2 linked regions of the Paludisphaera borealis genome follow. The protein of the gene in region 1 interacts with the protein of each later gene in a pairwise test. Links are inferred from orthologs where the notes say so. Each region holds a gene or a part of one and is shown on either strand. Other genes may lie near its edges. The genes, in order: rplI and lon.

Region 1 (15,378 bases):
CGAACGTCCAGGGGAACATAAGCGCCTTGAGGTCGTCGGCCTTGGGGAGCTTCGCTGGATCGACCTTGATCTGGATCATGCTGGCTTCGGTCGCCCCAGGAGCTTGCTGAGAATTCCCGCCGAACCCCGGCGAACCGGGGAAGCCAGGTCCGCCCGGCCGTCCTCCAGGACCTCCAGGACCGCCGGGGCCGCGCATCATGCTCATCATGGCCGCCTGGGAGTTCGATCCCTGGCTGCCGGGGCCTCCAGGACCGCCGGGGCCTCCAGGACCGCCGAGGCCGGTCTGCATCTGCATCCCGTTGTCGGCTTTCGCGCCGGCGGCGATCGCCGTGTTGACGATCGTCTGCAACGTCCCGGGGAGGCTCGCCAGGATGGTGGGAGTCGTCTCCCGGGAGTCGCCGTAGAGGAGCAAGATCGTGTTCTCCGAGATCTTGCTCAGACTCCGCTCAAGGTCGGGCGCCGGCGCCCACGACTTGCGGTGCAGCGATTCGATCGCCACCCGCGCCGCCTCGGGGGAGGTCGAGAACGCGACGTGCTTGCCTTCGAGACGGATCGTCGGCTTGACGCCGGGGGGGAACATCTTCGTCGGCGACGAGGTGGGGACGACGAACATGTAAATTTTCGTCGATTCCGCCGTCGCGCCGGGGATCATGCGGAACTCGGGGGCGGGGGGCTCGTTGTCGCGTCGCCGTCCCTTGCGTTCAGGCGGGGGGGCGGCACCAGGCCCGCGGGCGGCTTCGGCGGCGGCCACGGCCTTCGCGGCCTCGGCGGCTTGTTCGGAGGCCTGAGCCTTGAGGGCGCGGTTGACCTCGACCATCACGGCGTCGAGCGCCTTGCCGAACCGGACGGGATCGGTCACCTCGGCAACGAGCACCGGCTTGGGGAGGCGCGAGCTGAACTGCTTGAGGAGCGCCGACGGGTCCATGCCGCCGGCCCCGGCGTCGCCCTCCCTCGGCGCGGGCGCGGCGCCCGGCCGAGCCGCGGCGGGAGCCTCGTCGACGACGGCCGACGCGCCGCCAGGCGCCATGTAGACCATCATCCGGGGGCCCAGTTGTCCCAGGAAATCCTTCTGGAGATCGGTGCGGCTGTGGCTCCGAAGGCTCTCGATGAAATCATCCAGCTTCGCCTTCGCCGGCCCTCCTCCGAGCGAGTCCGAGAACAGCTCGTTGATCTGCTCCGGCTTCAGGGAGAGGCTGGCGAAATACTCGACGCCGTCGGGGACGGGAAGGATCTTCTTGGGATCGGCCGCCGGCTTGTCGAAAAACGCCAGAGCGCCCTGGCGCGGCTTCGGCGCGACCAGCCGGGCGACGCCCATCAGGCTCTCGTCCTCGAACCCCCAGCGGTAGTCGATCCGCTTGACCTTCGCCTGGGAGTCGAGCTTGGCGATCTGCTGAATCAGCGGGTTGGCTCCACCTGGCGGGCAGCCCGCGGGATCGATGAAGGCCGTCAGAACCGGCGTGAATCCGCCGTCCTTCTTCTTCAGTTCCACGACGAGAGGATGCTCGACGGCGCTCGGAATCTTGCCGTCGAGGATCGACGGGACGACCGTGTCGCTCGTCTGGAAGAAGCCGACGACCAGGTCGTCCTTCTCGGGCCACCAGACCCAGCCCGAATCGGCCGGGGCGCCGGCGTCGGGCGGGATGACCACCATCACCCGCCCCCCCTTGCGCTCGATCTTCGGCTTGGCTTCCGCCCCCATGAACGAGCCCATCAGCCGAGCGAACAACGGCTTGTTCTCCTTGACGGCCGCCCCCCGCAAGACCAGCGTGCCGCGAAGCTGCCGCGCCGCCTTGGAGTCGCTGTTCAGGGCCAGCACCCAACCACGGCGGGTGATCTGAGTGAGGATCGTGACCAGCTCGGCGCCGGTGAGCTTGCGATTGGGCGCGGATTCCAGAATCCGATCGAAAACCTGTCCCGCGACGTCTTCGAGCATGGGGCCCAGCGGGGTCGACGTCAGCATCCGGTACGCCGCCGTCTTCTTCCAGGCGTCGGCGTGAACGTCGAGTCCGGCGAACTCCAGGTAGAGCACGAGCCCCTCGCGGGCGACGTAACGCCCCAGCGGCGACGTATCCACCGGGCCGGGCGCCGGCGCGGGCTTGGCGGCTTTTTCGGGGGCCGCGGCCGGAGCCGGCGCGGAGGCGGAAGTCGTCTGCGCCGGTGCGACGGTCTGCCAGGCAAGCCCGACGAGGGCGGCGGTCGAGAGAATCGCGGCGAGTCGAGGGGGGGAGCCGGACGAGCCAAGCGGGTGTAGTCGCACGGGGCGGTCCTTGTAAGGGTCCGGGACGCGGAAGGGAGCCGTCGACGCTTGTCCGTCCGAGGATTCCCTTGCCGGATGATCGAGTACGGCCTCCCCATCGAGAGGCTCGAGCCGCGGAGATGGCAAACGCCCTCATCCAGCGGCCAGTTCACTCTTCATCGTATGGCGGGAGCCTCCCCGCGCCAACACGTTGCCCGACGACATCAAGCGCCCCGACCCGACGATGGCCAGGCCGCCGCCGGCCGCTCCGACGCCGCTTCGCGCATCCGCTCGAAGACCGTGCTCCAATCGCCCCACTTCGGCTGGCGGAACAGCCTCATCGACGGATACCACGGGCTGTCCTCGCGACCGAGCATCCACCGCCAGTCGGGAGCGTACGGCAAGGCGACCCACACCGGCGCGCCCAACGCCCCCGCCAGATGGGCGAGCGCCGTGTCGGGGGCGATCACCAGGTCGAGATTCGCGATCAACGCCGCCGTGTCGAGGAAGTCCGACGTCCCCGAGCCCAGGTCGGTCACGTCGAACCGCCCGTTCAGGCCGCCGAGCTGCTCGGCCCCAACCCCCTTCTGAAGGCTGTAGAGCCGCACGCCGGGGACCCGCGACAGACCTTCATACAAATCGAGCGGGAACGACCGCTCGCGATCCTTGTTGTGGCCCGGATTCCCCTGCCAGGCGATGCCGATCTTGAAGCCGCTATCGCCGCCGAGTTCCTCGCCCCGACGCGCGACGTCGGCCGGGTCGGCCGCGAGGTACGGGACGGTGGCGGGGATCGTGTCGAGCGTCGTGCCGAACAGGTCCGGCAGACTCATCAAGACGCGCTGCGAGTCGTAGGCGGGCGTCTCGTTGAACCGGAAGAACGTGTCGGCCACGCCGGAGCAGGTCTTGAGAATCCGGGCCAGCGGTCTCGAACAGGCCACCACCACCCGGCCGCCCCGCGCGGCGACCTTCGGCGCGTAGCGGATGAACTGGAGCATGTCGCCCATGCCCTGGTGATCGTGCAGCAGGATCGTCCGGCCGTCGAGCGGCGAGCCGTCCCAGCACGGCCCCGAGAAGAACGGCTCGATCGCCCCCTCGCACTTGTACTGCCAGCGGACCTCGGCGAACCCCCGGCGCAAGTCGCCCGATTGCAGGTACAGCATGGCCCGGCTGAAGTTCACCCGGGCGTGCTCGGGAGACAGCCGCAGCGCGCTTTCGTAGCACGCCAGCGATTCGGCCAGCCGCCCTTCGGCCCGGTGCGTGTTGCCCAAATTGTGGTGGATGTCGTCGCGGTTCGGCTCAAGCTCCAGCGCCCGCTCGTAGCAGGCCAAGGCCTCGGAGTAACGGCCCCGGTTGTGGAGCGTGTTGCCCAGATTGTTGTGGGCGTCGGCGTAGGCGGGCTCGATCCGCAGGGCCTCGCGGCAGCAGCGCTCGGCCTCCTCGGGCTGGTCGAGCTGCTGGAGCGCCGCGGCGAGGTTGTTCCAGGCGGGCGGATTGTCGGAATCGAACCGCAGCGACTGCCGGTAGTGGTCGACCGCCTCGTCAAGCCGCTTGCTCGACTGGCAGACCCAGGCCAGCAGATACCACGCCTGGGCGTCTTCGGGATCGCGCACGAGAATCGAGCAGTAGGCGTCCTCAGCCCGGCGCAGGTCGCCGGTCTGGAGAAACGCCTTGGCGGCCGCGTGGGCGTCTCGGCTCGATTGTTTCCGCCCGGCCTGAGCGGGCGCATCCGCATCCACCAGAGAACCCGATGCCGAGATTGCCATCGTCGTCCGCCTTCCGTGACGTTGCGACTCGTTCCACCTACCCGGAATCGCCCTAGATATCCCGAAACCCGGATCGCGCGAAGGGCAAGAATTCAACAGGCCGCCTGCGCCTCGCGGAGCATGGCGAGGGCTTCGCGGCGGGTTCCCTCGGCGGCGGAGTCGCCGCGGAGCATGGCGGCGAGCTCGGCGACGCGTTCTGGTTCTTCGAGCGGGGCGATGGTCGTGCGGGTGCGTCCGCGATCGGTCTGCTTGCGGATGACCCACTGCTTGCGGGCGTAGCTGGCCATCTGCGGCAGGTGGGTCACGCAGACGACCTGGTGATGCCGCGCCAGCTCGGCGAGCGTCTTGCCGAGGGCCGCGCCCAGCCGGCCGCCGACGCCGGTGTCAATCTCGTCGAAAACCAGGGTCGGAACCCGATCGACGGCGGCGAGCACCGACTTGGCGGCGAGCGTCACCCGCGACAGTTCGCCCCCCGACGCGATCTTGCGGAGCGGCTGCGGGACCTCGCCGGGATTGGCCAGGAAGACCATCTCGATCTTGTCGGCGCCCGATTCCGGTGGCGTCGCGGAAGTGGGATCGTCGCCGAGGTCGCGGGTCTCGATCTCGACGCTCAGCTTGGCGCGCTCCATGCCCAGCGGCTTGAGCCGCGACTGGATGGCTTTGCCGAAATCCTTGGCCGTCTTGCGGCGCCCTTCCGACAGCGCGGCGGCGGAGCGCTTGACGCCTGCCCAGGCGTCCGCGAGCGGGCCATCGAGGGCTTTCAGGTCGGTCTCGTCGCGGTCGATCGCCGCGAGCTTGGCGTCGATCTCGGCCTTCCGCGCGGCCAGCTCGTCCGGCAGGCAGTGAAACCGATTGGCCAGCTTACGATAGAGCGCCAGGCGGGTTTCGAGGTCTTCCAGACGCTCGGGATCGTCGTCCCAGTTGCGCCCGAGGTCGCGGAGCGCGTAGGCGACCTCGCGGGTCTCGCCGGCGAGCCGGTCGAGGGTCGAGGCGGCGTCGGCCAGCTCGGGGATGTTGCGGGCGAGGGGTTCGAGCGTTCGGGCCACGCGCTTGAGGATCTCTTGAGCCGAATTGTCGGCCTCATACAGCAGGTCGTGGCCCTCGGTCGCTGCCGCGCGGAGGGCACCGGCGTTGCCCAGAATGTGCGACTCGTGGACCAGCTCGTCGTACTCGCCGGCCTTGGGGTCGGCGGCGGCCAGCTCGTCACGCTCGAATTCGAGCAGGGTCCGCTCGCGTTGGCGCGCCTGGGAGGCGTCGATGAGGGCCTGACGGGTTCGCCTCAGATCGTCATGAGCCCGGCGGGCCGTCGCATAGGCCAGGGCCAGCGGGTCCAGGCCGCCGAAGGCGTCGAGGAGCGCGCGCTGGCGATCGGGATCGACGAGCGCCCGGTTCTCGTACTGGCCGTGGACGTCGATGAGCCGGTCGCCGAGCTTCTGAAGGGTGGCGATCGTGACCGGCATGCCGTTGACCTGGGCGGTGCTCCGCCCCTGGGCCGAGACTCGCCGGTTGATGATGACCGCGCCGTCCTCGAGCGCCGCGCCCAATAGCTCCTCGATCTCGACCTGGAGCGCCTCGTGCTCGATCTCGAAGACGGCCGACGCCCGCGCCTCGGGCTTGCCGGCGCGCACGAGGTCGGCCGAGGCCTTGCCGCCGAGCACCAGGCCGAGAGCCGTCAGCAAGAGGCTCTTCCCCGCCCCGGTCTCGCCGCTCCAGGCGCAGAAGCCCGCTTCCAACTCAATCTGGATGTCCTCGATCGTCGCCAGGTTCTGTACGGACAGTTCGCGTAGCACGTTCTGGGCCTCCGAACCCGGCACGGGCGGTGTATGGATGAACCGCAATCGCTGACGTCACCATTGTGCCTGGCACCGGACACGTGTCCAGATGTCCTCTAACAAAATCACCCACCGGCTGGTCGGATCTTGCCAGTTGGGGTGCTGTGAACACCGTACAGCGCCCTGCCCCACCACCGGAACTCGTTTTGCCGATGAGCCGCAACATGTTGACGAAATACAACTTGTACTGCGTCGTCTGCCCATGTCCGGTTCGATCCGTAGCGACGGCGAGTTTTCCGAAGGTTGATGGATCGAATCCTCAATGAGTGACGGCCCGCGGGCTCAGCGACTCGCCGCATCACGGTTCGCGGTGGGTCCGCGACCCGGCACCGAATTTGCATTGAAGTCATTCGCACTTCGCCCGGAGTTGGGCGGCCTCGCACCTCACCGCGCACCGAGGAACCACCGATGACCGTTGAGCCGTTCCGGGGCAGCACCTGGCCGACGCTTGGAGTGGAGCTGGAGCTTCAGCTCGTCGACCAGGAGTCGTTCGACCTCGCGCCCGTAGCGAACGAGATCCTGAGCGAGATTCCCGACGAGTTGCGAGAGTCGATCAAGCGCGAGCTTTACCTCTGCTGCGTGGAGGTGAACACGGGGATCTGCCGCAACGTCGACGAGGTCGGTCGCGACCTCGCCGGCAAGCTCGCGGTGACCGCCGAGCGGGCGGCTCGGAACGGCGCGCGGCTCGCCTGGGGGGGCGCGCATCCGTTCGCCCACTGGCTGGACCAGCCGATCTCGCCTGACGTCCGCTACCACGAGCTCGCCGATCAATTCAAAGACACCCTTCTTCGCCAGATGACGTTCGGGCTGCACGTCCATGTCGGGGTCAAAGACGGCGACACCGCGGCGCGAACCTGCACCCGTGTCGCCCATTACCTTCCGACGCTCCTGGCCCTCTCGGCCAACAGCCCGTTCTGGTGCGGACGCCCGACGGGGCTGTACTCGTATCGGCTCGACGTGATGGGCACCGCTCCCACTGGCGGCCAGCCCCCGTTCCTCCGCGACTGGGCGTCGTTCGTCAAGTTGGCCGAGCGGCTGGCGGCGGTCGGCTGCATCAAGACGACCAAGGAGCTGTGGTGGGACGTGCGGCCCAGCGACCGACACGGCACTGTCGAGGTGCGGATCTGCGACATGCCCACCGACCTGCCCTCCGTCCAGGGCCTCACCGCGTTCATCCAGTGCCTGGTCCACCACACGGCCGAAGATACGGAATACGAACCAGCCGAGCTCGACGAGTTCGGCCGGCTGATGATCCGTCAAAATCGCTGGCGGGCGGCGCGCCACGGCCTCGACGCCGTGCTCGTCGACCCGGCGTCAGGCCGAAACGAGTCGGTGCGCGACGAGATCCAGCGGATGATCGTCGGCCTGAGAGAGACCGCCGAGAAGCTCGGATGTGGGCGCTGGCTCGACTACGTGCGGGTGATGGCCGAACGCCCCGACGGAGCGACCCGCCAGATCGAGGTCTTTGAACAGACCGGCCGCCTGACCGACGTCGCCCGCTTCCTGGCCGGCGAGAAGATCGAATCCGAAGTGAACCTCAAGACTTGAGCTTCAGGTTGCGGACGTGGAACGCGATCGCTTGCTGAACGTGCTCGTCCCAGTACGCCCAGTTGTGGTTGCCGGGGAATTCCTGGTACTCGTGCGCGACGTGGCGTTCTTCGAGGAATTTGTGGAAGTCGCGATTCTGTTCGATCAGGAAGTCGTCGACGCCGCAGTCGATCCGCATCGCCGGAATCCGGCCGTGGTCGATCTGCTCGACGATCGCGAACGGGTCTTCCGGGCCGCCGGCCGGTTTCTCGCCGAAGATTCGCGGGAACTCAGGGCTCAGCTCCTTGTTCTTCTTCAAGTCGCCGCGAAGGAAGCCGATAGCCCCGGAGTGAGAGTTGACGCTGGCGAACGTCTCATGGTGCTTGAGCCCGAGCTTGACCGCGCCGAAGCCCCCCATCGAGAGCCCGCCAATCGCCCGGCCGGCTCGCTCGGCCTTGACAGGGAACGTCCGGTCGACCAGGCCGACGACATCCTTAACGATGTCGTCTTCATACTTATACCCATCGATGGCGTTTGTATACCAGCCCCGGTCGCCGTTGGGCATCACCACCACCAGCGGCAGACCCTCGACGTACCGTTCGATGCTCGTCCGGCGCGTCCAGATCGTGTGGTCGTCCGACAGCCCGTGCAGCAGGTAGAACACCGACCAGGGGCGGGGAACCGCCGGATCGTCTGGAAACACGATGTTGAACGACGACGCCTTTTGCAGGGAATGGCTGTGGTAGTTGATCGTGGCGAAGGCCATCGCGGCTCCTCTTGAAGTCAGGCCGGGCGATCCGGGGACGCGGTTCGCCCTAGTTTCCCGCCGTCGGCCAGCGAAAGCAACGAGATCAGCCGCTCGACCTCCGCTTTGATCGCGTCGCCTGTTTCGCCCTCAAGGCCGAGGTCGTCGCGGAGTACCTCGTCGACGCGGTCGACGAGGGCCGAGGCGTCGGTGCGTTCGAGGACGCCGCCGAGGTCGATCGTCTGGAGCACGGCCTTCGTCACCGGTCGCTTGGCGTCGGCGAACGTCAGGGCGCGGAGGACCTCTCGCGTGATCGGGTCGTTGCACGCCGCCGTCAGTACGGCCGCTTCGAGGGCCGACTGGCAAGGCAAAATATAGCAGGTGTCGTCGAAAACCGTCGGCCTGCCGTCGACCGGTCCGACCGCCCGAAACCGAGACGGCCGGTGCAGGCCCGCGACGGCCGCCTTGTACGGGGCGAACGTGTAAGGACCGATTCCGAACAGGGCGAACGGCGGAGCCGCCTTATAGATCGACGACCGCCGCTTGTCGAACCAGGCCGCGCGGGCTTGCAGGTAGGCCCAGAGCCGGGGCGCGCGGTCGGCGAGGTCGCGGGTCTCCGCGCCGAGCTTCTCCTGGGTGACGATCAAGGCGCGTCGCGGCCGCTCGCGAGCCGGGTGGATGAGATCGGCGCCTTTGACGAGCGGATAGAGGAACGACGGCTCGACGAGCGGTTCCTCCCCCAGCCCGTTCCGGAACGTCCCGTCAGCGGTTCCGATCAGCTCCATGACAGGGGCCGCGTCGTGCTTGACCCCCTGCCGCCAGCAGAGGAGCGAGCGCCCGAAGGCGAAATCGAGGGCCTCCAGGGCGTCGAGATCCGATGCGAAGACGCTCTGGAGCGAGCCCATCGTCCGTCGCGGTCGAGTCGCTTCGATCGCGTCGAAGACGGCGACCCGGCCCGTCGTTTCGCCGACCCCTAGGGAGAGCTTCAGGAAGCAGGCGCCGACAGAGGCGCTGAACCACCGCCGGGCGTCGATCTCGATCAGCTCGGCGTCGGCCACGCGCCGCCCGGTCCGATGGAGGTGCTGGAGCACCGCGCGGGCGACCGAGGTCTTGCACAAGAGCGCGATCGTCGGGGTCTGGTCGGCCAGCTCGTCGATCAGCTTGAGCCAGACGGCTTCGCCGAGGTCGAAGTTCGCCGCGCCGGTGCGGGCGTCGAGCCCGGAGAGGCCCTTGACGTTGCGCTTCGGCGGCAGGTTGTCGCTGCCGAGCCTTCCCAGCTCGGCGCTGGTGATCCAGGGGGGATTGCCCACGACCAGCAACGGCCCGTGCTCGATCCAGGGCAGATCGACGCGGAGGTCGAGTTCGAAGAGGTCGGCGTGAAGGATCGACGCTCGATGAATCGCCGGACGGTCGGCGAGTCGCGCGCGGGCTTCGGCTCCGTGCGATGCCTGGATCTCGACCCCCACGACTTCCCTCGGCGGGTCGGGGGCCGACAGCACGGCTTCGAGAAACGCCCCGCGGCCGCACGTCGGTTCGAGCACGCGCGGCCAGCGAGAGCCGATCGGCCCCATCCTTCGGACCAGGGCGGCCGCGAGCTCCGGCGGCGTCTGGAAATCGCCGAGGTCTCTTCTCAAGGGACGTGCGCCTCGTGGTTCGCCGACCGCGACGTCCGGAAAGTTACTTGATCCGGGCGCCCACGACGCACTCGGGATCGTCGACGGTGAGCAGGATCACCTTCTCGCCGGAGGTGGCCGCCAGCAGCATGCCGTTGGAGGTCTCGCCCCGGAGCATGGCCGGCGCCAGGTTGTTGACGATCACGATGTTCTTGCCGACGAGCTGCTCGGGCGTGTAATGCTGGCGGACGCCGGCCACGATCTGCTTCTGCTCGTCGCCGAGGTCGACCTGAAGCAGCAACAGCTTGTCGGCGTTGGGATGAGGCCGCGCCTCCAGCACCTTGGCCACCCGGAGTTCGAGCTTGGCGAAATCGTCATACGAAATGGGGTCGGCCATCATCCACTGCCCTCGGTCACACACTTCGATCTTCGGAAAACGGTCTCGGACGGTCCTCATGATTCTGCCCCGACCGGGTCGGAAAGCCAAGGCGAAACGCGCAACAAAAAAGGCCGCTCGCCTTGGCGAACGGCCCTTGGGACGTTATTCATCGGACCTGGTTGATCAGACGGCGCGGCGGGCGAGCCGGCGCTTCCAGGAGAGGCCGCCGAGCATCAGCGTGCTCACAGCGCTCATGACGAGCGAGGCGGGTTCGGGCACCGCGGCGGAGGTGACGCCACCCTCGAACCGGAAGCCGGTCGGATTGTTGCCCCCGCTAGGCAGGTTGGCGACGTGGAACTCCAAGGTGTTGAGGCCGAGGACGAAGCCCGTCGTGGTGGTCGTCAGGCTGCTCCACGTCGTGTACGAATTCGCGGCACTGTTGGAGCCAAGGCTTGCACCACCGTTCAATTTGATCGAGACGGTGTTATTGTCCGACGCCCATTGGCCGCTCAACGACGCCGAGGCGAGCTGGTCGGCGTTCAACGTGAAGCTCGTGGTGTAGACATAGTCGATCGGACTCCCGCTCGACGGAGGAGCGTTGTACTGACCGTACTGAACGGGAACGAGCCAGTGCGAGGCGTCGCTGGGGGCGTCGGACAACCACGGAGGCGACGGAAAGCCCGGAGCTATGGTCTCGAGCTGATTGTTGGTCTGCCCCGGGAAAACGACGGTCCAGTTGTTGTCGATGTTGCCGGTCAGGCTGGCGCCCGTGCTAAGGTTGGTGAAGTCTGCCTTGGCGGTCCCGGAAAGCAGCGACGTGCCGGCGACGAGGCTCGCAGCCAAGAGCACCTTCACCGATTGAACTCGAACGGCACAAATCAATGATTTGATCATCCATTCACCTTCTTTTCTTTGAGACTTAGTTACTGGAAGAGCCAGGAGCGTGCTTGGTGCCCAGCACACAGAGGCCCAACATACCGCCTGAAACATCGCCGTCTGCGTTGATTCATGAAGATCAACGCGATGATGCTCAAACGAATCATTTCGTTGAGTCTCCCACACACGACGACGGCAGACCGATGCATGCCCGCAACGTCCCCCCCCCAGACCCGATCGATCGCCTCTCTGCGGTCCCGCGAGCGGATCGCGCGTCACGCGGCTCTCGCCCTGCCCGAGGATGGAAGAGGAGGTGGCTCGGTGTGGCGTGAGCGAGAGAGCCGCGCGGTTGGAGCCGGCGCGGCCGAGCGAAGACCAGCCTGGTGTCGAGAGCGGTTCGGATCTCGAAGTGGGACGCCGTGCGATCGGCGATGTGCCGGCCGATCGGCCGTTGGCCGCGCGGGGACTGTTCGTCGCGACGGTGACGACTCTTTGGGTGCTGTTCTTCGATCCGATCGCGTTCATGTCCAGCGGCCACGTCGTCTGTGACCCGCCGGCGATTGATCGGGGGGGCAGCGACGAATTCGCCTACCTGGCAGCCTCGATCGAGGGCTTACGAAGCGATCCAGGCCGTCCCCGAAAGCCTCGTGCGAGTGGGCGACCTCGGCCGCGGTGCCGTTCACGCGGTTCCGCGCGGCGCGCACCTTTTACGTCTTTGAGGAGCCACTGCTCCGCCCGAAACGGCTCGATCGCGACGACTCCTGGCCGCCGAAGGGCGACCGAACGCCGGTCGAGGATTTGCTCCACGACAAGGCTCCGGGACGCCACGGCGCACGACGACTTCGTCGGCTCAGAACGGCCGGCCTTCGTCGATCGGCTCGGCGATGGAGGCGACGTTCTCGAACCGCGTGAGGTTCTTGACGAACGTCATCTTGACCGTGCCGGTGGGGCCGCTTCGGTTCTTGGCGACGATCACCTCGGCGATGCCCGGCTGGTCGTTGGGGTCGTAGTATTCGGGGCGGTGGAGCAGCAGCACGATGTCGGCGTCCTGCTCGATGGCGCCCGACTCGCGAAGGTCGGCCATGCGCGGGCGGCGGTCTTCACGGTTCTCGACGGCTCGGTTGAGCTGAGACAGCGCGATGACCGGGATGCGCAATTCGCGGGCCAGGGTCTTGAGGCGTCGGCTGATCTTGGCGATCTGCTCCTGGCGGCTGTCGCGTTGCTCCTCGGCGTCGATGAGCTGGATGTAGTCGATGACGATCAGGCCGATGTCCTGGCGGAGCTTCAGCCGCCGCGCCATGGCCATGATTTCGAGCATGTTGCGAGCGGGCGTGTCGTCGATGAAGATCGGCGACGACTGCATCTCGCCGAACGCCTTGCCGAGCTTGTTCAGCTCGCGATAGTCGAGCCCGCGGCCGGTCCGCAGCTTGTGACCGTCGACCCGCGACCGGGCGCAGAGGAGCCGCTCGCCGATCTCGAGCCGGCCCATTTCGAGGCTGACCAGGAGCGTCGAGACCTTCGTGTTGATCGCCGCGTGGTCGCAGATGTTCAGCGCCAGCGCGGTCTTACCCATACTAGGCCGGGCCGCCAGGATGATGAGCTGGTCGGAATGGAAGCCGTTGGTCACGTCGTCCAGGTCGATGAAGCCCGACGAGACGCCGGAGACCGGGTGCTTCTCTTCCGCCCGCGTCGAGATCCGCGTCATGGCCTGTTCGAGGACGATCTTCAGCTCGTGAAGCTCGCCCTTGATCTGGTCTTCGCGGATGGCGAAGATCTTCTGCTCGGCCGTTTCGAGGAGCTGCTGCGACGTGAAAAGGTTCGAGTAGCCGTCGCGGATCAGGTCGGTCGACGTCTGGATCAACTGCCGGCTGACCGACTTCTGGCGGACGATGTCGGCGTGGTAGCGGGCGTTGGCGGCGTGGGGGACGCAGTTGGCGATCTCGGCCAGCAGGTCGTCGCCGCCGATCTGCTTGTACTGACCGCGAAGGACCAGCTCGTCGGCCAGCGTCACCGCGTCGACCGCCTTGCCCTCGTCGTACATGTCACGGACGGCGCGATAGACGACCTGATGCGCATCGCGATAGAAGTCGTCGATCGACAGGATCGCGATCACGTCGTGGAGCACGTCGTTGTCGAGCAAAATCGCGCCCAACACGCCGCGCTCGGCGTCGAGGTTCTGCGGCGGCAGACGATCTCCCAAGCCGCCAGACCCGTCGGACTTGCCGTGCGAGCCGTTACCGCCGTTGCCATCCCTGGGTGTTCCGTTTCCGTATCCCTGTCCGGACGACATGAGCGAAAGCGCTCCACAAAAGCCGAGGAATCGTTTCGGGCGAAGGACGTACGCGTCGTGCGGAGCCCACCCGACTGTACGATTGTATCGGCTTCTCCGATCCTCGGCATCGCAGAAAATCGGAACGATCGGCCGCCGTGGAGTGGGTCGCGTCGGACGGCGCGACTTTGCGGGGGGGGGGGCGACGCGGGGCGCGTCCGTCAACGATCCGAGGCGCCAGGGTTCCGAGACTGGAACCCTGGCGCCTCGATGGATCGATCGCGGAGACGTCGAACGAAAGCCGCGGGTCGGTCAGACCGGGGCTTCGTCGGTGTGCGTCGGCACAACCCAGAGCTTGACCTCGGTGTCGATGTCCTGACCCAGGTGGACCTTGATGTTGTAGAGGCCCAGATCCTTGAGCGGACCTTCGATGCGAATGTTCTCGGTCGTGATCGGGAAACCTTCGCCGTGGAGGGTGGCGGCGATCTGGTCGGCGTTGACCGAGCCGTAGAGATGCCCTTCCTCGTTGGCGTTGGCTTCGATGGTCAGCGACCGCTGGGCGATCTGGGCGGCCAGGTTGAGCAGGTCGGCGCGGCGGGCCTCTTCAAGCTCGCGGAGCCGCTGGCGGTGCTTCTCGACGATCCGCAGGTTGTGGGGCGTCGCGAACGTGGCCAGCCCCTGGGGCAGCAGGTAGTTCCGCGCGAAGCCGGGCTTGACCTTGACGAGTTCTCCCGGACGGCCGACGTGGGGGACGTCGTGCGTCAAGAGCACGCTCAACTGGCCGTTCTTGGCGCGAAGCGGGTGGTCGCGGCGGCGTTCGACGCCGGGCTGGCGGGGAGGCCCCACCGGCGCGATCTTGCCCTTGGCCGACTGTCCGGCGCCCGAGCCGGCTTTACCCGAGGTTCCGGACTTGGCTTTGGAGGTTTTGGGTTGGGTCGTCTTCGCCATGTCAATAATCACTTTCGATCGTGAAGGCCAGCGCCGGGCGTGAGGTGCGTTCGCTTCCCACCCCATCCTCAAAAAGCCGCGCCAAGCCAAGAACGAACCTGAAAAAGCCGAGCTGAACGCTCGAGGTAGTCGTGGACATCGAACACCCGGCCCACCGCCGGGTTATTTCTTTACTGAGTCAGAACGTCGACCGAGCCGGCGCGGTCGCCGTCGTGACGATCAAGGCATCGATTGGAACCGATCGGGCCGAATTCTCCAAGCGGGACGTTTGTGCGCCCGACCGATTTTGGGTCCTCGCCCCCGGTTTCGCGGGGGAGATCAGAACGGGATGTCGTCGTCGTTGCCGTGATCGGGCTCGACGGCCGCTCGGCTGGGGGCCGACGCCCTGGGGAAGTCGTCCCTGGCCTGGCCTCGGGACTCGGCCGCGCGCTGAGGGGCCGCTCGCCTCGGGGCGGGCTCTTGCATCGGCGGAGCGCCGTACTCGTCGTCGCCCATGCCGCCGCCGGATCCACCGCCGCCGCCGTCGCGCCGGCTGTCGAGGAACTGGACGCGATCGGCCTGAACACGCATCTTCGAGCGCTTCTCGCCGGTCGTCTTGTCGTCCCACTGATCCATCTTGAGCGAGCCCTCGACGAAGATCAGGCTCCCCTTGCGAAGGATCTGACAGCAGGTCTCGGCCTGGCGGTCCCAGGCCGTGACGTCGATGTAAAGGACTTCCTCGCGGCGGTCGCCGTCGCGGCCCTGCCACGACCGATTGACCGCCATCCGCAACTCCGTCACGGCCGTTCCGCTGGGGATGCGCCGCAGTTCGGGGTCGAACGTGAGACGACCCATCAGTTGCACCCGATTCAAGTCCGGCATCGTCTCGCTCCCCCTTCGATTTCAAGCCCGGTTTCCGCGCCCGAAAAAACTACCATAAAGGTAAACGGTTGTTCCCTAGATTACAAGGTCTTTCAGGCGATGCGGAAAGCGGCGGGATCGATTGAACGGATTGAGCGGACGGCGCCGAACGGCTCGTGGTCAGTCGTCGCGGCGGCGGCGGCGGGGACGCTCGTCGAGTTCGTCTTCCGAGCCGTTTTCGCTGTCGACGTTGGGGTTCGAGCTCATGGCCTGGTTGACCAGGTTCTCTTCGAGCTTGGGGTGAACCTTGAGGATCAGCTCGCGGAGGATGACGTCGCTCAGGTGGCAGT
Region 2 (15,573 bases), 3.0 Mb from region 1 along the record:
GGTCAGCACCACGACCTTCTTACCCTTGAGCGAGGGCCCAGGGGCCGGAATCGTGGGCTCGAACGGCTGGAGGAAATAAAAGAAAGGGCGCGGATCGCAACCCGTCAGCGCAATGATCCCTACCAGGGCCGTCGTCAAGACGGCGGCACGTCGCATCCTTGTCATCGTTCGGGGGTTCATCCTACAGCCCCTCCTTCCTTGTTTCGGGGGCGAGCTGGACCGGGCCAGGAACCGGCGCCGCGCCGGTTGGGGCCAGGTAGACCGGACCACCGAGAATTCGCATCAACCAGAACGCCGCACTTACCACGACGATCGACAGAAGCAGCCCCAGCAGGGGCCCTTCGACCGTCCGGAAGCCGATCGGCCTCCGCTTCCATGAGCATAAAATCAACCAGCCGATCAGAGGGACGGAAGAGACCGCCAGCAACGCGCCGGCCGGATTGGAATTCCAGGCCCGATCCAGCCGGCCCCTCGTCGCGTGGGCGACCGCCGTGGTCATTCCACAGGAGGGACAGGGACGACCCGTCATCACCGCGAAGGCGCAAGGACCGAGTCCAAGCTGCCTGTGCGTGCCGAAGCCGCGAGGATCAGGTTCTAAACAACGCGCCACGCCCAGCATGCCTCCCAGGCCGGCCGCCAGTACCAGGAGGAAACACCGGATCGGCTGCTTGAGTGGGGGTTGTTTCAAGGGATGTCGTCGCATCGCAGGCCGAAGACCGGAGTGACCAGCCGCCGAGATGGGATCGCCAGGAAATGCATCCGCAAAGTAGTGGCGACGAGGTTTTCTTGCAAGATCAAAGAGCCCTGGTCAGAGCTTTTCCACCCATTCCTCCGCCTCGACGGTGGCGGCCTGCATCCGCCGCTCGATCTCGATGCGGCATTCTTCCAGCGTCTCGCGATCGGCGTCGGGGGGCACGAAGAGGGGCGCGGGCGTCACGCAGGCGGCCTTGGAGAACGGGCGGGGGACGCAGAAGCGGTCCCAGCTCTTCGCGCGCCAGGGGTTCTGAAAGGCCATCCCCGCTCCCACCACCGGCAGACCGGTCCGGCTCGCCAGATAGGCGATCCCCTGATGAACGTGCCGCCGCGGTCCGCGCGGGCCGTCGGGGGTGACGCAGAGGTTGCCGTGATCGATCCGCACGCTCATCTCACGAAGCGCGCGAGTGCCGCCGCGCGTCGTCGAGCCTCGGACGACGCCGAAGCCCAGTCGTTTGACCACCTGCGTGATCATCTCGCCGTCGCGATGGTCGCTGATGAGGATGTGCATCTCCGGCCAGTTCCAGTAATAGGCCGGAAACAGCATGACCTCGTGAAAGAACGCGTAGATGTACCGCTGGCCGAGCCGACGCGCAACCTCCGGGTCGACGACCGGATCGTCGTATCGGAAGTGAAAATCGAGCGTTCGGCCCAGGCGACGGATCAGGAACGAGCCTGCATGCCCGACGGCCTGGATCAAGAGCGGATGCCGGATCTTCATGCGAACCTCGCCTTCCTTCCGTGGGAAGCGCATCGGCCCGAACGGCCGACGAACGATCCGGAAAGCTAAGCGAAAGCCGGCTTTCCTGCCAGATCATCTGGGGATCAAGCTCGCTCGCTCCGGCGGGCGAGGGCGTCGGCCGCGGCGAACGTGAGGATCACCAGGCCGGTGACGAGCGTCCGGTATTCCTCGGGGAACCCGCTCATCGTGATCTGGGTCCGGAGCGCCTGGAGCAACAGGCAGCCGGCCGCCGCTCCGACCACGCTCCCTCGGCCCCCCTGAAGCGAGACGCCGCCGACCACGCACGCCGCGATCGAATCGAACTCGAAGCCGGTCCCCGTGTCGGCCTTCGAGACCCGCACCCAGGAGAGGTAGAGGACCGTCGCGACGCCCGTCGCCAGGCCGCTGAGGGCGAACGTGGCGACGCGCAGCCGAACCGTGCGGACCCCCGCCAGCCGAGCGGCCTCGGCGTTGCCGCCAAGGGCGTAGATGTGCTGCCCGAACACGCTTCTCCGGAGTGTGATCCACGCCAGCAAGGTGACCACAAGGAAGATCAGACCGCGATAAGGCAAGTACGTGTCGCCCATCCTCATCTTGATCTTGAAACCGGCGTCGATCGCCTGGAAGACCCGGATGTTGGCGAACGGCTGGCCGCCGAGGGCGATGAACGCGGCCCCTCGATAAATCAGGAGGCTGCTGAGCGTCGTGACGAACGGATTGGTCCGCACCACCGCCACGAAGAAGCCGTTGAGCGCGCCCAGCGCGAGGCCCACGGCCAGGGCCGCCGCCATGCAGGCCGGGCCGGAGCCGGTCCACTGGGCCAGGTGAGCCACCACGGCCGCCGTCAGCGCGAGCATCGCTCCTTGCGAGAGATCGAACCCGCCGCCGATCAAAACGAACGTCTGGCCGATCGCCAGCACGCCGACGATGCTCGCCTGCGTCAGGATGCTCGCCAGCGTGCCCGGCGTGAAGAAGCGGTCGGTGCGCAGCATCAAGACGAGCGCGGCTGAGATCAGGAGGATCTGGGGAAGGCGAGTGAGTAACGGGCGGAGCTGGGAGGGCATGTCGGGTTTCCTGGAGGGCGTGTGCTGAGGGGAATCAGCTCTCGACCATGGCCGCAACGATGGCGTGCTCGCTCAAGTCCGGCGGTTCGAGTCGTCGCGCGACGCGGCCCGCTCGCAGCACGACGCAGCGGTCGGCCAGGCGCGTCAGCTCTTGGGTGTCGGACGAGACCAGCAAGACGCAGCGCCCGGCGTCGGCTTGGTCGTCGACCCAGCGGTGGATCGCCTCTCGCGTCTTGACGTCGATCCCTCGGGTCGGCTCGTTGAGGATCAACAGCTCGGGATCGCGGGCCGCCCAGCGGGCGAGCAAAACCTTCTGCTGATTCCCTCCCGAGAGCGTGAGCACCTTTTGCGAGAGGCTTGCCGCGGCCACCTCGAACGTCTTGCACCAGCGCGCGGCCAGCGCGCGTCGACGTCTCCCGTTGATCCATCCCCAGCGGGACAGGGCAGGGTAGCTGGCGATCGCCACGTTCTCGGTGATCCCTTGCGTCGGGATGAGCCCCTGTCGACGGCGGTCGGACGGCACCATCGCGACGCCTTGTTCGCTCGCCTCGATCGGGTGCCGGGGGCGGAAGGGACGGCCTTTCCATACGATCTCGCCTGAGGCGAGCCGGGCCGAGCCGAAGAGGGCCGAAGCCAGTTCTTCTTGGCCCGCGCCGGAGAGCCCGGTCAGCCCGACGACCTCGCCGGGCGCGACCGTCAGATCGACGCCTCGGAGCGTCTTGCCGGTCGCCCCCGAGACCCGAAGCATGGGGTCGCCCGACGTTTTGCGAGCCGATCGTTGGCGGACGTCCACCGCCTCGCCGACCATCTCGGCGACGACCCGATCGAGGGAAAGCTCGGACCTCGGCCAGGTTCCAATCCGCCGGCCGTCGCGGAGCACGGTGATCCGATCCGAGATCTCGAAAACCTCTTCGAGATGGTGGGAAACGTAGAGGATCGCGACCCCTCGCTCGCGGAGGCTCCTCAAGACGTCGAAGAGTCGCTCGGTCTCGGCGCGGGAGAGCGCGGCCGTCGGCTCGTCGAGGACCAGGACCCGCACCTCGCCTCCCAGGGCCTTGGCGATCTCGACCTGCTGCCGCTGGCCGACCGACAGGGACGCGACGTTCGCGGCGGGGTCGAGTGGGAAGCCGAGCGTTTCGAGTCGCTCGCGAGCCAGCCGCAGGATGGCTCGGCGATCGATCCAGGGTCCGATCCGCGGCTCACTCCCGAGCGCCAGGTTTTCCGCGACCGAGAAGGCGTCGACCAGGCTGAGTTCCTGGTGAATGACGGCGATCCCCGCTTCGATCGCGACAGCGGGGTTGGGAAAGCGAACCTCACGGCCGTTGATCGAGATCGACCCGCCGTCGGGCCGGATGGCGCCGCCGAGGATCTGGATGAGCGTACTCTTTCCAGCCCCGTTCTCCCCGCAGAGGGCGTGGACTTCGCCCCCGATCAACTCGAGGTCGACGCCTTTCAGAGCCTGGGCGCCGGCGAACGATCGCGTGAGGCCGTTCAGCGAAACACGGCAGCCGTCGGAAGAATTTGATCGCATGAGAAAGCAGAGCCAGGATCAGTCGATCGGATCAGGCCGGGAAGCCAACCGCCTGATGGCGGCGCGACTTCCGGCCGGGGCGGGAGTCTTGTCCGAATTCGTTAGAGACTTCGTGAGCGGCGGTGCGGCTTCTGGGGCGGCAGGTCGCTTTTGGGGTCGCTCGGCGCGGCCACCTTCTTGCGCTTCACCGAATCGAGCGGATCAGTCGAAGGCTTGACCGGTTCCGGTTTCTGTCGCGGCTTGGCCGAGGGGGGCTCGAACAACCGCGGCACCACGTCGTCGAGGGTGTCGATCAGTCGGAAGGTCAGGTCGGCCTTGACCTCCGGCGGCAGCTCGACCAGGTCCTTTTCGTTGTGCCGGGGCAGCAAGACGGTCCGGATTCCGGCCCGCCGAGCCGCGAGGATCTTGTCTCGGACGCCGCCGACGGGCAGCACGCGCCCCGTGAGCGTCACCTCACCGGTCATCGCCAGCTCATTGGTGATCGGCTGATCCCGGAAGAGGCTGATCAGGGCCGAGGCGATGGCGACCCCCGCCGAGGGGCCGTCCTTCGGCACGGCGCCGGCCGGAACATGGATGTGAACGTCGGTCTTGCTGATCCGCGAGGGGTCGAGCAAGAGCAGCTTGGCGTGACTGCGAAGGTAACTCATCGCAGCCTGGGCGCTCTCGCGCATCGAGTCGCCGAGCAGGCCGGTGAGCGTCAGCCCCCCTTTGCCCGCCATGCCGGTCGCCTCGATGAACAGGATCTCGCCGCCGGTCGGCGTCCAGGCCAGGCCGGTGGCGACGCCGGGAACACCCGTCCGATCGACCAGCTCACGGAAGAAGCGCGACGGCCCCAGAAGCTCGGCGACCTGCGTGGGGCCGATGGTCACCGATCGGCGCTTGCCCTCGGCCCGGCGGCGGGCGACCTTGCGGCAGAGGGCCGCGATTTCCCGCTCCAGGTTCCGGAGACCGGCTTCACGCGTGTAATCGGCGATCACCTTCCTGACCGCCTGATCGGTCACCTCGAGATCGTCGGCGACTAGCCCATGGGCTTCGAGTTGCTTGGGGATGATGTATTTCTGCGCGATCAGCGTCTTCTCTTCCTCGCTGTACCCCGGCAGATGAAGCACCTCCATCCGGTCCAGGAGCGGCGAGGGAATCGTTTCGAGCATGTTCGCCGTGGCGATGAACATGACCTTCGAAAGATCGAAGTCCACGTCCAGATAATGATCGCGGAAGCTGGAATTCTGCTCGGGATCGAGCACTTCGAGGAGCGCGGCCGACGGATCGCCCCGGAAGTCGGCGCCGAGCTTGTCGACCTCGTCGAGCATGAACACGGGGTTGTTCGTGCCGGCCTTGCGCAGCCCCTGGATGATCCGCCCGGGCATGGCCGCGACGTACGTCCGCCTGTGTCCGCGAATCTCGGCCTCGTCGTGGACGCCTCCCAGACTGATCCGGATGAATTCGCGCCCGAGCGCCTTGGCGATGCTCTTGCCGAGCGAGGTCTTGCCGGTGCCGGGAGGGCCGGAGAAGCAGAGGATCGGGCCCTTCATATCCTTTTTGAGTTTGCGAACGGCCAGGTACTCGAGGATGCGTTCCTTGATTTTCTCGAGATCGTAATGGTCGGTGTCGAGCACCTTCCGCGCCCGCCGAAGGTCGAGCCGGTCGCGGCTCGCGACGGCCCAGGGCAGGATCGCCAGCCAGTCGAGGTAGGTTCGGACGATCGAATATTCGGCCGAACTCGGGTGCATTCCGACCAGACGCTCAAGCTCTCGCTCCGCCTCGCGCTGGACTTCTTCCGGCGGATTGGCGGCCTTGATCCGCTCCCACAGCTCGGCGACTTCGGGGTTCTCGCCTTCCCCTTCGCCGAGCTCTTCCTGAATCGCCTTGATCTGCTGGCGGAGGAAGTGGTCGCGCTGGGCCTTGGAAAGTTCGGAGCCCACTTGCTCCTGAATCCTCGTGGAAAGTTCGAGGACTGCAAGCTGGCGCGACAGATACTGGCCGAGCCGCTCCAGGCGAATGCGAACGTTCACCTCGCCGAGCAGGGTTTGCCGTTCCTCGATCGAGAACGGCAAGCTTGACGCCAGCAGGTCGGCGAGCCGGCCGGGCTCGCGGGTGTTCATCGCGGCGACCTGAAGCTCTTCGGGAATCTGCTGACTCTGGTCGACCATCCGCTGGAAGAGTCGATTGACGTGATGCACCAGGGCGTCGAGCTCGACACCTTCCTCTTCCACCTCTTCGAGGGGCTCGACTTCACCGATCAAATACGGCTCGGTCTGAACGACGCGGACGAGTTTGGCGCGCGTTTGCCCCTGACAGACGATGCGTGTGGAACCGTCCGGGAACTTGAGCATCTTGAGCACGGTTCCCACACAGATCGTCGGGAACAGGTCGTTGACGCCGGGGTCGTCGATCTCCGGGTGAAGCTGACTGGCCAGACCGACGAGGCGCTCGCCGACCAGCACGTCGTCCACCAGCCGAATCCCGCTGGCACGGTTGATCACTAACGGAACGACCGTCTGAGGAAAGACGAGATCGGAACGCAACGGCAAGAGAGGCAACCGGTTGGCGTGGAGGACGGGGGCCGCTTCGTGATCGCTCGCCGCGCGAACTCGTCGCGAGCCCGCCCCCTTCCGAGGGGCGTCGCCGACCTTCGCTTCCGCTTCGTCCGACTGCTTCCCTCGCGATGCCTGTGACTTCTTGATGCGTGGGCGCATGTATGTTCGTTCTGCTCTCGCGCTCTATTGGCCGAAGGGCCTCATCCCTTGTTGGGAATCCACTCGTGGAAAGGCCCAAGTGATTTTCAGGCATGAGGCCGGCAAAAGAAAGAGGGGACCCCCCGACCTGCCGTCTTGACGCCTGGTCTGATTCCGTGGAACACCATACGAAATAGATGGCGGATTGAGACACCTCGTCGACTAAGTACCTCGGTCTCGGTCAACGCCGCCACCAGTCGTCGTCGCCGACGCCCAGCGACCGGGCGTCGTGCATCGACTGGAGGACCTGGAAATTCAGGTAGGCGAACATCCCAAAGAAGAAGGTCAGGAACAGGTCCGAGGTCCGAACCCCCGCGATCACGGCCAGGATTCCGGCGGTCACCAACGAGAGGATGTGATTGCGCCGGACGCCGTTTCTCGGGTCGACGACGGAGGAGATGATCTGGCTCGCCTGGCCGCCGTCGAGCGGCCAGATCGGCAACAAGTTGACGAACGTCCACAGCAAGTTGATGCGGATGAGGAAGTAATAGGCCCAGAACATCATGCCGGTCTCGCCCAGACCGAACTTCCCAAAGGCGTTCAAGAGGGCCACGGGATCGGGTTTGACGCCGACGATGAGGAAGAGGATGAGGGCTAAATGTTCGCGCGGCGAAATCCCGAGCAAAATCGTCCAGACGACCAGGGTGACCAGGAAGAGGAGGAAACCCGCGCCCGGGCCCGCCAGGATCACGGCGAGTCGTTGCCCCTTGGTTCCCTGTCGCTCGGAGTAGCAGAGCCCCCCCATGCTGTAGAGGAGAATCCAGGGGGCGTCGCGAAAGTGCTTGGACGTCAGGCCGTGGCCGAACTCGTGCACCAGAATGGAGAGGAACACGCAGCCTACCCAGAGCACGACCCGCTCGAAATGCTGGTCTTGCCAGCCGAGGATCGCCGAGACGAGCCAGAACATGGGATGAACGCGGACGGGAATGCCCAGCAGGCGGAATCTCAGGTCGTAGGGAGTCGTCGACGTACCGAGCATCAAATCCTCGCGTTCCCAATCATGGGGCTTGCCGCCCGCACTCGAATTCGAGCCGCCGGGAAAGTCGGCGGTCGCGCTGCTTCGCCGGACGTTTACACCAGGGCTTGGTTTGGACTACCATGTTAACGTGTCGACCGCCCAGTCGGCCAACGGATCTCGACATTCCTTGAGTCCGGCGCGTTCTCACTCCGCTACGGCCTTCTTCTCTACTCGCGCGGCGACCGACGAGCCATGAAATTCACCAAGATGCACGGTCTCGGCAACGATTACGTCTACATCGAGACGTTTCATCAGCCGGAACCTTCCGACCCTTCGTTGCTGGCCCGGACGATCAGCGACCGGCATTTTGGAGTCGGCTCCGACGGCCTGATCCTGATCATGCCCAGCCGACAGGCCGACGCCCGGATGCGGATGTTCAACGCGGACGGCTCGGAAGGGGAGATGTGCGGCAACGGCGTCCGTTGCGTCGCCAAGTATCTCCATGATCATGGGATCGCTCGTAAGGAGCGCGTGACCGTCGAGACCGGGCGCGGCGTCCTCTCGCTCGATCTGAAGATCGATCAGGGCGAGGCGAAACTCGTCCGGGTCGACATGGGCACCCCGATTCTGCGAGCCGCCGAGATCCCGACGCTCTTGCCCGGCGATCCGCCGATCGACGCTCCGCTCCAGGTCGACGGCCAGACCTTCGCCGTCACCGCCGTCTCCATGGGCAATCCGCACGCGATCATTTTCGTGGAAGACAGCGCGGCGTTCCCCCTTGAGCGTCTCGGACCGCTTATCGAGAACCACCCGATGTTTCCGCGTCGAGTGAACCTCCACGTCGTCGACGTCTTCGGCCCTGAAGAGGTCCGGATGCGCACCTGGGAACGGGGCTCGGGGATCACGCTCGCCTGCGGCACGGGAGCCTGCGCCGTGTGCGTCGCCGGCGTACTGACCGGGCGGACCTCGCGGCGGATTCTCGCCCACCTGCCCGGTGGCGACCTCCAGCTCGAATGGCCGGAGCCGTCTGAGTCGGTGTTCATGACCGGCCCGGCTACCGAGGTCTTCTCGGGCGAATGGCCCGCCGGTTGACGAACATTCAGTACGCGGGCTGGTGCTTGTCGACGTCGCTCTTGGTGATCAACCGCAGCGGCGTGATGTTCTCCGCGGGAACCTTCTGGCCCTTGAGGAAGTTCGCCAGGGTCTCGACGGCCTTGGCGCCTTGTTCCGCCGGGTCTTGTAGCACCGTCGATTGGAGTCTGCCGTTCCGGACGGCGTCGAAGGCCGACTTGCAGCCGTCGAAGCCGAGGACGACGACGTCCTTCCAGCCCTCGGCCTGGGCGACTTCCGCGGCCGGCAAGGCCATCTCGTCGGACTGGGCCACGACGGCCTGGACGTCCCCCGGGCGGAACCGGCGCACCAGGTCGGTCATGACGCTCTTGGCCTTGTCTTCCTGAAATCCCGCGAACCGGCGGTCGGCGATCGTGATCTCGGGATGTTTTTGAAGGACCGCGAGCAGCCCTTCACTCCGCTTGCGCTGGGGGCTCGATCCTTCGGTGCCTTCAAGATAGAGGATCTTGCCTCCCTTGGGGCCGAGCAGCTTGACCAGCTCCTCGCCCTGAAGGACGCCCCCTTCGGCGTCGTCGGCCCCGACGTAGCTGAGGACCTCGCCGCCGTTGATCCGCCGGTTGAGGGCGATGATCGGGATCTTCGCGCGGTTGGCCGCCTCGACCGCCGGCACGAGGGCGTCTTCGTCGCGAGGGCAAAGGATAAGGGCGCGGCAGCCGAGGTTGATCAGGGTTTCAACCTGACCGATCTGCTTGGCGTCGTCGTCCTGGCCGTCGCGGACGTCGATCTCCAGGCCCAACTCCTTGGCTTTGTCTTCCATCCCTTTCTTCTGAGCCAGAAAAAAGGGATGGCTGAACGTCGGCAGCACCGCGCCGATCTTGCCGCCGCCCCGCGCCGAGGCCGGAGAATCAGGGATGTTCTCGGAATCGCCCCCACAGCCCAAGGCCCCGAGGGCGACGACGATCGACACGCAGGAAATGGCAAAGAACCTGATCACGGGCATGACGACCGTTCCGATGCTGTTCGTCGCGCCTCGGGCTCATGCGGAGGAACCGGCAACCGGGGGAGGCGGCCCGTCCGATTCCTGTGGCGTTCGAGAGGTCGATCCGGACGGACCGGATCAGACCCTGAGGCGGCGGTCGGCGCGCTGGATCAGGTCGGCGACCGGCAACCCGTGGGGGCAGGCCAGGGCGGCGGCCGTGAGGTCCGCGGCGGCGAGATTGCGGGCGACGGGAGGAAGCGCCTGGTAGAGCGCCCGGGCTTCCTGCCGCTTGCCGTAGACCTCGTAATAGCGAAGATAACGCAGCACGGTGGCCACCGGCACGCCCTTGGCGGCCGTCTCGCAGAGGTGGCCGCAGCCGTGGCAGTAGAGGTGGGCCGTCGTCTGGCGGTACTCTTCGAGCAGTTGGACGTCACGCGCGGAGAGCTTCTGGTCGCGGGTCGCGGCGACGTTTTCGCGGAGATCGCTCCGGTTCGTCATCTCGCTGACGGCGACCTGGATCCGGTCGTCCATCCAGACCGTCTTGATTGCGGCGACTTCCTTCTTGAAGCCTTTCTCCTGGAGCTTGGCCATCTTGTCGGGGAAGTTGACCGAGCCCCCCTGGGTCTTCATGGCGACCAGCCCGAGGTTGGCCTTCGCCGCCTTGTCGATCGCGCGCTGGAGGTCGTCGTGGCGATCCTTGCCGCCGACGTCGCGGAAGTTGTACTTGAACATCACCTGATCCATCCAGCCGGCCTCGGCCGCCGCGTCGAGGATCTCGGGCAGGCGGGCGTCGTGGCAGCTCAGGCCGCAGAAGAGGATCTTCCCCTTCCGCTTCAGCTCCTCGAACGCCTTCTTGACGTCCGGATCGCGCAAGATCGCGATCTGATCGCCGGCGACCCCGTGCAGGTAGTAGCTGTCGACGTAATCGGTCTTCAGCCGCTCCAGGCTGGCGTCGAGCCGGCTTTCGAGGGTCTGCAGGGCGCTTGCCCCCATCCCCTTGCGGTAGGCGGCGTTCTTGGTGACGAGGTAGACGTCCTTGCGCATCTTGGTCCGGTCGAGGACGTCGCCGAGGACCTTCTCCGACACGGTGTTCTCGTAGCTCTCGGACGTGTCGATGTAGCGGACGCCCGAGAACAGGGCGGCCTGGACGAAGCTCGGCGAGAGCTTCCAGCTTGTGCCCATCCCGAGGATGCTGACCTTGCGTCCCGTCTTGCCGAGCGTCGCCGTGGGAACGGTGGATTGCTCCGCCTGGGCCGCCTGGGCGAAGGCGGGCGTGACCGACTCGGCCGCGGCGAGCGCGCCGGCCGAACCGGCGGCCACGGCCGTCTTCAGGAACGTCCGTCGATCGCCGGAGTTTCCACGATGAGCCTGCGATGGACAAGTCATGACGGATTCCTCGATTTGTGAATCCAGCGGATCGGGATCGCCCGGAAGACGAAGTCGCGTGGCGATTTCCCGGCGAGTCGCGATGGAATTCGGACCAGGAGCGCCGGATCATTTTGCCGATATGTTTGACAACTGGTCAACACTGTTCTTGCAGCCTTCGAAAAAAGAAGGCCGATGCGTCGTTTGGACGCATCGGCCGGTAGTGAGAGTCGTGATCGCCTCGGCGGGTCAGCCGGGCGGCAGTGGAGGCAGATCGATGGCCTCGGGCAGGGTCGGCAGCTCGTCGACCGCGTGGGCCGGTTCGGCCGCCGTCGAAGGCGGTTGAGCGAACGAGGTCGGGACGGCCGCTGGGGCCGGAGCCGGAGAGGGTGACACGGCTTCCGGCGCCGCCGAGGGGGGCGACGTCGGGAGCGCTCCGCCCACGGGCGGCTGGTTGTTGACCGGCGCGGCGGCTCCACTCGTCGGCATCGTCGCGGCGTCGATCCGGGGCTTGTCGGCGACGGTCGGGGCCGCCTGGCCCGGCGTCTGCGAGAGGATCGGGGGCTCGCCGGCCGGACGGAAGGGAGGCAGCGGCGTCGGCGGCGGTCCCAGCGGTCCGATCGGAGCGGGCATCGGGGGCACCGTGTTGCCCGGGTCGGTGCCCGGCGGCGTCACCGGATTGACCGGGTTGGGGGTTAGCGGTCCCGTCTCGCGTTCGGGATACATCGGGCCGTCGGGCTTGATCGGGAGCTGCTTGTGACCGTTCTGAATGTCGCGAGCCTGAACGTAGGCCTTCCGCGGGTGCGGGCCTTCGGCGACGGCGATGTTGTTGTAGGCGAGCAACGTCCCCTTGGCTTCTTCAAGAGCCACGATCGAGATGTTGTAGGTCGTCTTGAACTGAGCCTCCTGCGCGACCGCCTGGGCGTACTGGCTGACGGCGTCCAGGAAGCGGTCGATCGTGATTCGACCTTCCTCGTAGTAGGCTCGCTGAGCGGCGAGGCGTTCGGCCGCCGCGGCCCGGAGTCGCGAGGCGGTCTTGAACTGCTTGTAGTTCGCGTCGACTTCCAGGAAGAACCGGGCCAGCGAGTGCATGGTCTGGTGGACGACCTGCTGAAGATAGGCCCGCTGCCGCAGGAGGATGTACTGAGCCTGGCGGCTGTTGGCCAGCGGTCCCCGCATGCCGAGCGGCATCTGGAACGAGAAGCCGACCTGCCAGGTCCGGAAGTTGTTGTAATCGCCGGCTTGGGCCTGCACGCCGGCCGCACGTTGCTTGGCGGCGACCACCGGTTCGAGCGCCTTGAGGGTCGCCCCGGTCATGATGGCCTCGGCCGAGTCGAGCTGCTGTCCCAGACCGTTGAGCTGGTAGAGCACGCTCAGGTTCAACTGGGGGAGCAGTTGGTTTCGTGCGATCAGGAGCTGAAGCTCGGCGACGCGGACCAGCAACTGCTGCTGGACGATGTCGGGCTGAAAGGTGACCATCTGGGCGAGGCTCGACTCCCAGTCGGGCTCGAGACGCGCCTCGGTCGGCGGCGTGACCGGGATGATCCGGCGGTTGTCCGAGGGGGGAAGCCCCAGGATGTTCCGCAACTGACGCTCGGTGGTGATCACGTCCGACGTGCGGGTCACGAGGTCGAGGTTGAACTGCTCCAGCCGCTGCTGGGCTTCGGCGACGTCGGCCACCGTCCCCTTGCCGACGACCAGCTCGGCTTGCTCGCGATTGACGATCTCGCGGGCCAGCTCGACGGCCCGCTCCGCACTCCAGAGCTGGACGTGCTGCTGAGCGAGACTCCAGTACTGTTGTTCGATCGACCGCACCTGAGACATGATCTCAGCCTTGAACCGCCAGACCGCGGCGTCGGCGTTGAGCCGCGCGATGACGATCGGAGCCCGGTTGGCTTCGAGGCCGACCGGAGGACCGGCCGCCTGGCCCGGCATGGGCGCACTACCCATCAAGGGCTGATTGAGCGTCATCTGGAGGTTGGTCGTGTAGACCGACGGCGTCACCAGGAACGTGCTGTTCTGATAGAGCCAGTTCACGTTGTGGACGATGCCGATCTGGGCGCCGGTGGCCGTCCGCTTCGACAGACCGGTCTGGAACTGGGCCGTGTCCTGAATCGAGACGATCGGCGTCTTCGGTCCGGCGAAGCTGAGCGAACCGCCCTGGATGGCGTTGTTGAACGGCTGCGTGTTCTTGCCCCACGCGAGATTGGTCGTGAACGCCGTGTCGAACACGCTGAGCGCCTGGGCGATCTGGGTTTCCTGGATCGCCGGGTCGTAGACCGATTGCAGCGTCCCGGCGCCGAGCGCTCCGGCGATGCCGCCGCCGGCCCCGTTGTTCAACGGCGACGGCTCGAAGCCGCCGATCGGAATACCCTGGGCGCCGAACGGGATCACCCGGACGACTTCCGAGTTGTCGAGGCCGATCCGGATCGCCTCCTGCAACGTCATCGGCCAGATCTCTTCCGCTTCCGGATCGTTGGTCGTGCGAGGCTTCGCGACCTTCGGGAGTTGGAGAGGCAAGCTGTTCGTCAAGAAGTCGGCCTGTTTGACTTCCTTGTCCTCCAGGGCCATCTTCCCCATATTGTCGTGAGGAACCGACTTGGATTGATCAATGTAGGGAAGCCTCTGGCAACCGGACGAGCTCACCCAGGCCGCCAATACAGCCACATGAGTCCATCGGTTCGTGCGTAAAGTCAATCGCATGGCCAGCCGTCCTTGACTAAGATCGCCATGTGACGCGTAACTCAAGGCGTGGGAACACGCCGCGCCATCCTTGGCTTGGCTCACGGAGTCTACCGCCCACGACTCGACTGCCGCGGTCGCATTCGGGCCGCTCCGGTCGCGACCCTCTCGACGCCCACGAGGACGTCCAGAAGAGATGCGTCGACCGACCCTTCGTGCCGAAAACAAGTTGTGAACAAACAAACATCGAAAGGAGCCGAGCGACCTTACTCATGATGAGTAATGGATCGGCCTATCGGACTGTATCGGATGTTCGTGATCTGCGACTTGAAACGATGAGGCGGATCTTACGGATTATTCTGAATCGGTCCTAGTGCAAAAGCGAAGGCATGCTCGAAGCCCTCCGCGAATCGCAGGTCGGTCCGCTCATCAGTCGACCGGAATCCCCGCCTCGCCCCGACCGACTGGACGCGCCGAGCCGTCGAAGCGAAGCCGTATTCCCGGCCGCCACGTACTAAAGGGACGCCGAGGGGCGAGCCTTTCCCGCATTGTCGAGCGATGAAGCCGATGAACTCTCCGGGTTCGATCGAAGCCGACGCTTCACAGGTCCTCGCCAGGGGAGCTTGTTCCCGCGGGAAACTCGACGTAGGGGACGCCGAACAGGCGTTTGAAGTAGATGACCTCGCCCGGGTCGGTCCCTTCGAGATAGTGGCCGGCGAACTGGAGCGCGTAGCCGCCCAGAAACAGCGAGAGGGCCAGGACGAACACGGGAAACGACAGGAGAAACGCGTAGACCGCGAACAGCAAGACGCCCAGGATGGTGGGGGGGATGCCGAACATGTGTAGGACGAAGCTGACCGCGCTGGGGTGTCGCCTCATCCAGTGGTCGACGAGGGGGTGCGGCGGCTCGGGGGGGTAGATCATCAATGCGGACCTTGCGACGACGAAACGGCGGGGCGTCTTGACGCTTTCCATCAGGCGCGGTTAGCCTTCTCCCAGCATACCCGCCGGCGACCGTCGCTGGAAAGCACTCCCCCGCGCGACGGTTCCGGGACAAGCCCGCGGCGCTGCGGGGCGTTCTCAAGAGAAAGTCGACCGCGTGATCAGGATCGATCCCGATGCGTTTCTCAGGCTGGTGCGAGGCGAGACGAAAGGCCCTGTCGCGTGTCTCGGCCGATTCGGGCTCGGGCTCGGCTCGGTCGGCTATCGGGCGGCCGTGGCCGTTCGCAACGCGGCCTTCGACCGCGGCCTGAAGACGATCTATCGCGCGAGCGTCCCGGTGATCTCCGTGGGCAACGTCACGCTCGGCGGCACGGGCAAGACGCCGATGGTCGAGTGGCTGGCCCGCTGGTATCGCGAGCGCGGGGTCCGCGTCTGCATCATCAGTCGCGGCTACGGCCAGGACGGCGCGATCAACGACGAAGGGCTCGTCCTCGAGGAGAATCTGCCCGACGTTCCGCATCTGCAAGACCCCGATCGCGTCAAGCTTGCACACGTCGCCGTCGAGGAACTCGAAACCGAGCTGATCATCCTCGACGACGGGTTTCAGCACCGCCGGCTGGCTCGCGACCTCGACCTCGTCTTGCTCGACGCCCTCGATCCCTTCGGTCTGGGCCGGCTCTTTCCGCGCGGCCTGCTGCGCGAGCCGGTCAGCTCGATCCGTCGCGGCCACGCCGTGATCCTCTCCCGCGCCGATCTGGTCTCCGACGACCGC

Evidence for each region.
Region 2: the proteins of rplI (region 1) and lon interact in binary tests that used the Escherichia coli proteins (3 or more experiments, as listed by UniProt). The link is inferred for Paludisphaera borealis from one-to-one orthologs.

The regions. Positions count from the first base shown.
Region 1 is NZ_CP019082.1:3,001,561-3,016,938, forward strand. The notes cover bases 12,371-15,359. They hold rplI (50S ribosomal protein L9), read right to left. Parts: upstream 14,189-15,359; coding sequence 13,553-14,188; downstream 12,371-13,552. Other genes in these bases: dnaB (replicative DNA helicase), read right to left, coding at 12,371-13,261; ssb (single-stranded DNA-binding protein), read right to left, coding at 14,507-15,049; rpsF (30S ribosomal protein S6), read right to left, coding at 15,209-15,359. Outside these bases: BSF38_RS11640 (hypothetical protein), read right to left, coding at 1-2,257; BSF38_RS11645 (tetratricopeptide repeat protein), read right to left, coding at 2,461-3,999; DNA repair protein RecN, read right to left, coding at 4,092-5,789; BSF38_RS11655 (carboxylate-amine ligase), read left to right, coding at 6,240-7,379; BSF38_RS11660 (alpha/beta hydrolase), read right to left, coding at 7,369-8,124; BSF38_RS11665 (hypothetical protein), read right to left, coding at 8,142-9,737; metG (methionine--tRNA ligase subunit beta), read right to left, coding at 9,781-10,116; BSF38_RS11675 (hypothetical protein), read right to left, coding at 10,279-10,950; more of dnaB, read right to left, coding at 11,822-12,370; more of rpsF, read right to left, coding at 15,360-15,378.
Region 2 is NZ_CP019082.1:6,038,318-6,053,890, forward strand. Bases 3,969-7,152 are described here. They hold lon (endopeptidase La), read right to left. Parts: upstream 6,766-7,152; coding sequence 4,171-6,765; downstream 3,969-4,170. Other genes in these bases: BSF38_RS23395 (sugar ABC transporter ATP-binding protein), read right to left, coding at 3,969-4,069; BSF38_RS31485 (metalloprotease), read right to left, coding at 6,986-7,152. In the rest of the region: BSF38_RS23375 (hypothetical protein), read right to left, coding at 1-156; BSF38_RS23380 (DUF2752 domain-containing protein), read right to left, coding at 182-703; BSF38_RS23385 (lysophospholipid acyltransferase family protein), read right to left, coding at 809-1,474; BSF38_RS23390 (ABC transporter permease), read right to left, coding at 1,579-2,538; more of BSF38_RS23395, read right to left, coding at 2,573-3,968; more of BSF38_RS31485, read right to left, coding at 7,153-7,783; dapF (diaminopimelate epimerase), read left to right, coding at 8,015-8,854; BSF38_RS23415 (sugar ABC transporter substrate-binding protein), read right to left, coding at 8,862-9,833; BSF38_RS23420 (aldo/keto reductase), read right to left, coding at 9,951-11,198; BSF38_RS23425 (TolC family protein), read right to left, coding at 11,427-13,880; BSF38_RS23430 (Mpo1-like protein), read right to left, coding at 14,460-14,783; lpxK (tetraacyldisaccharide 4'-kinase), read left to right, coding at 14,959-15,573.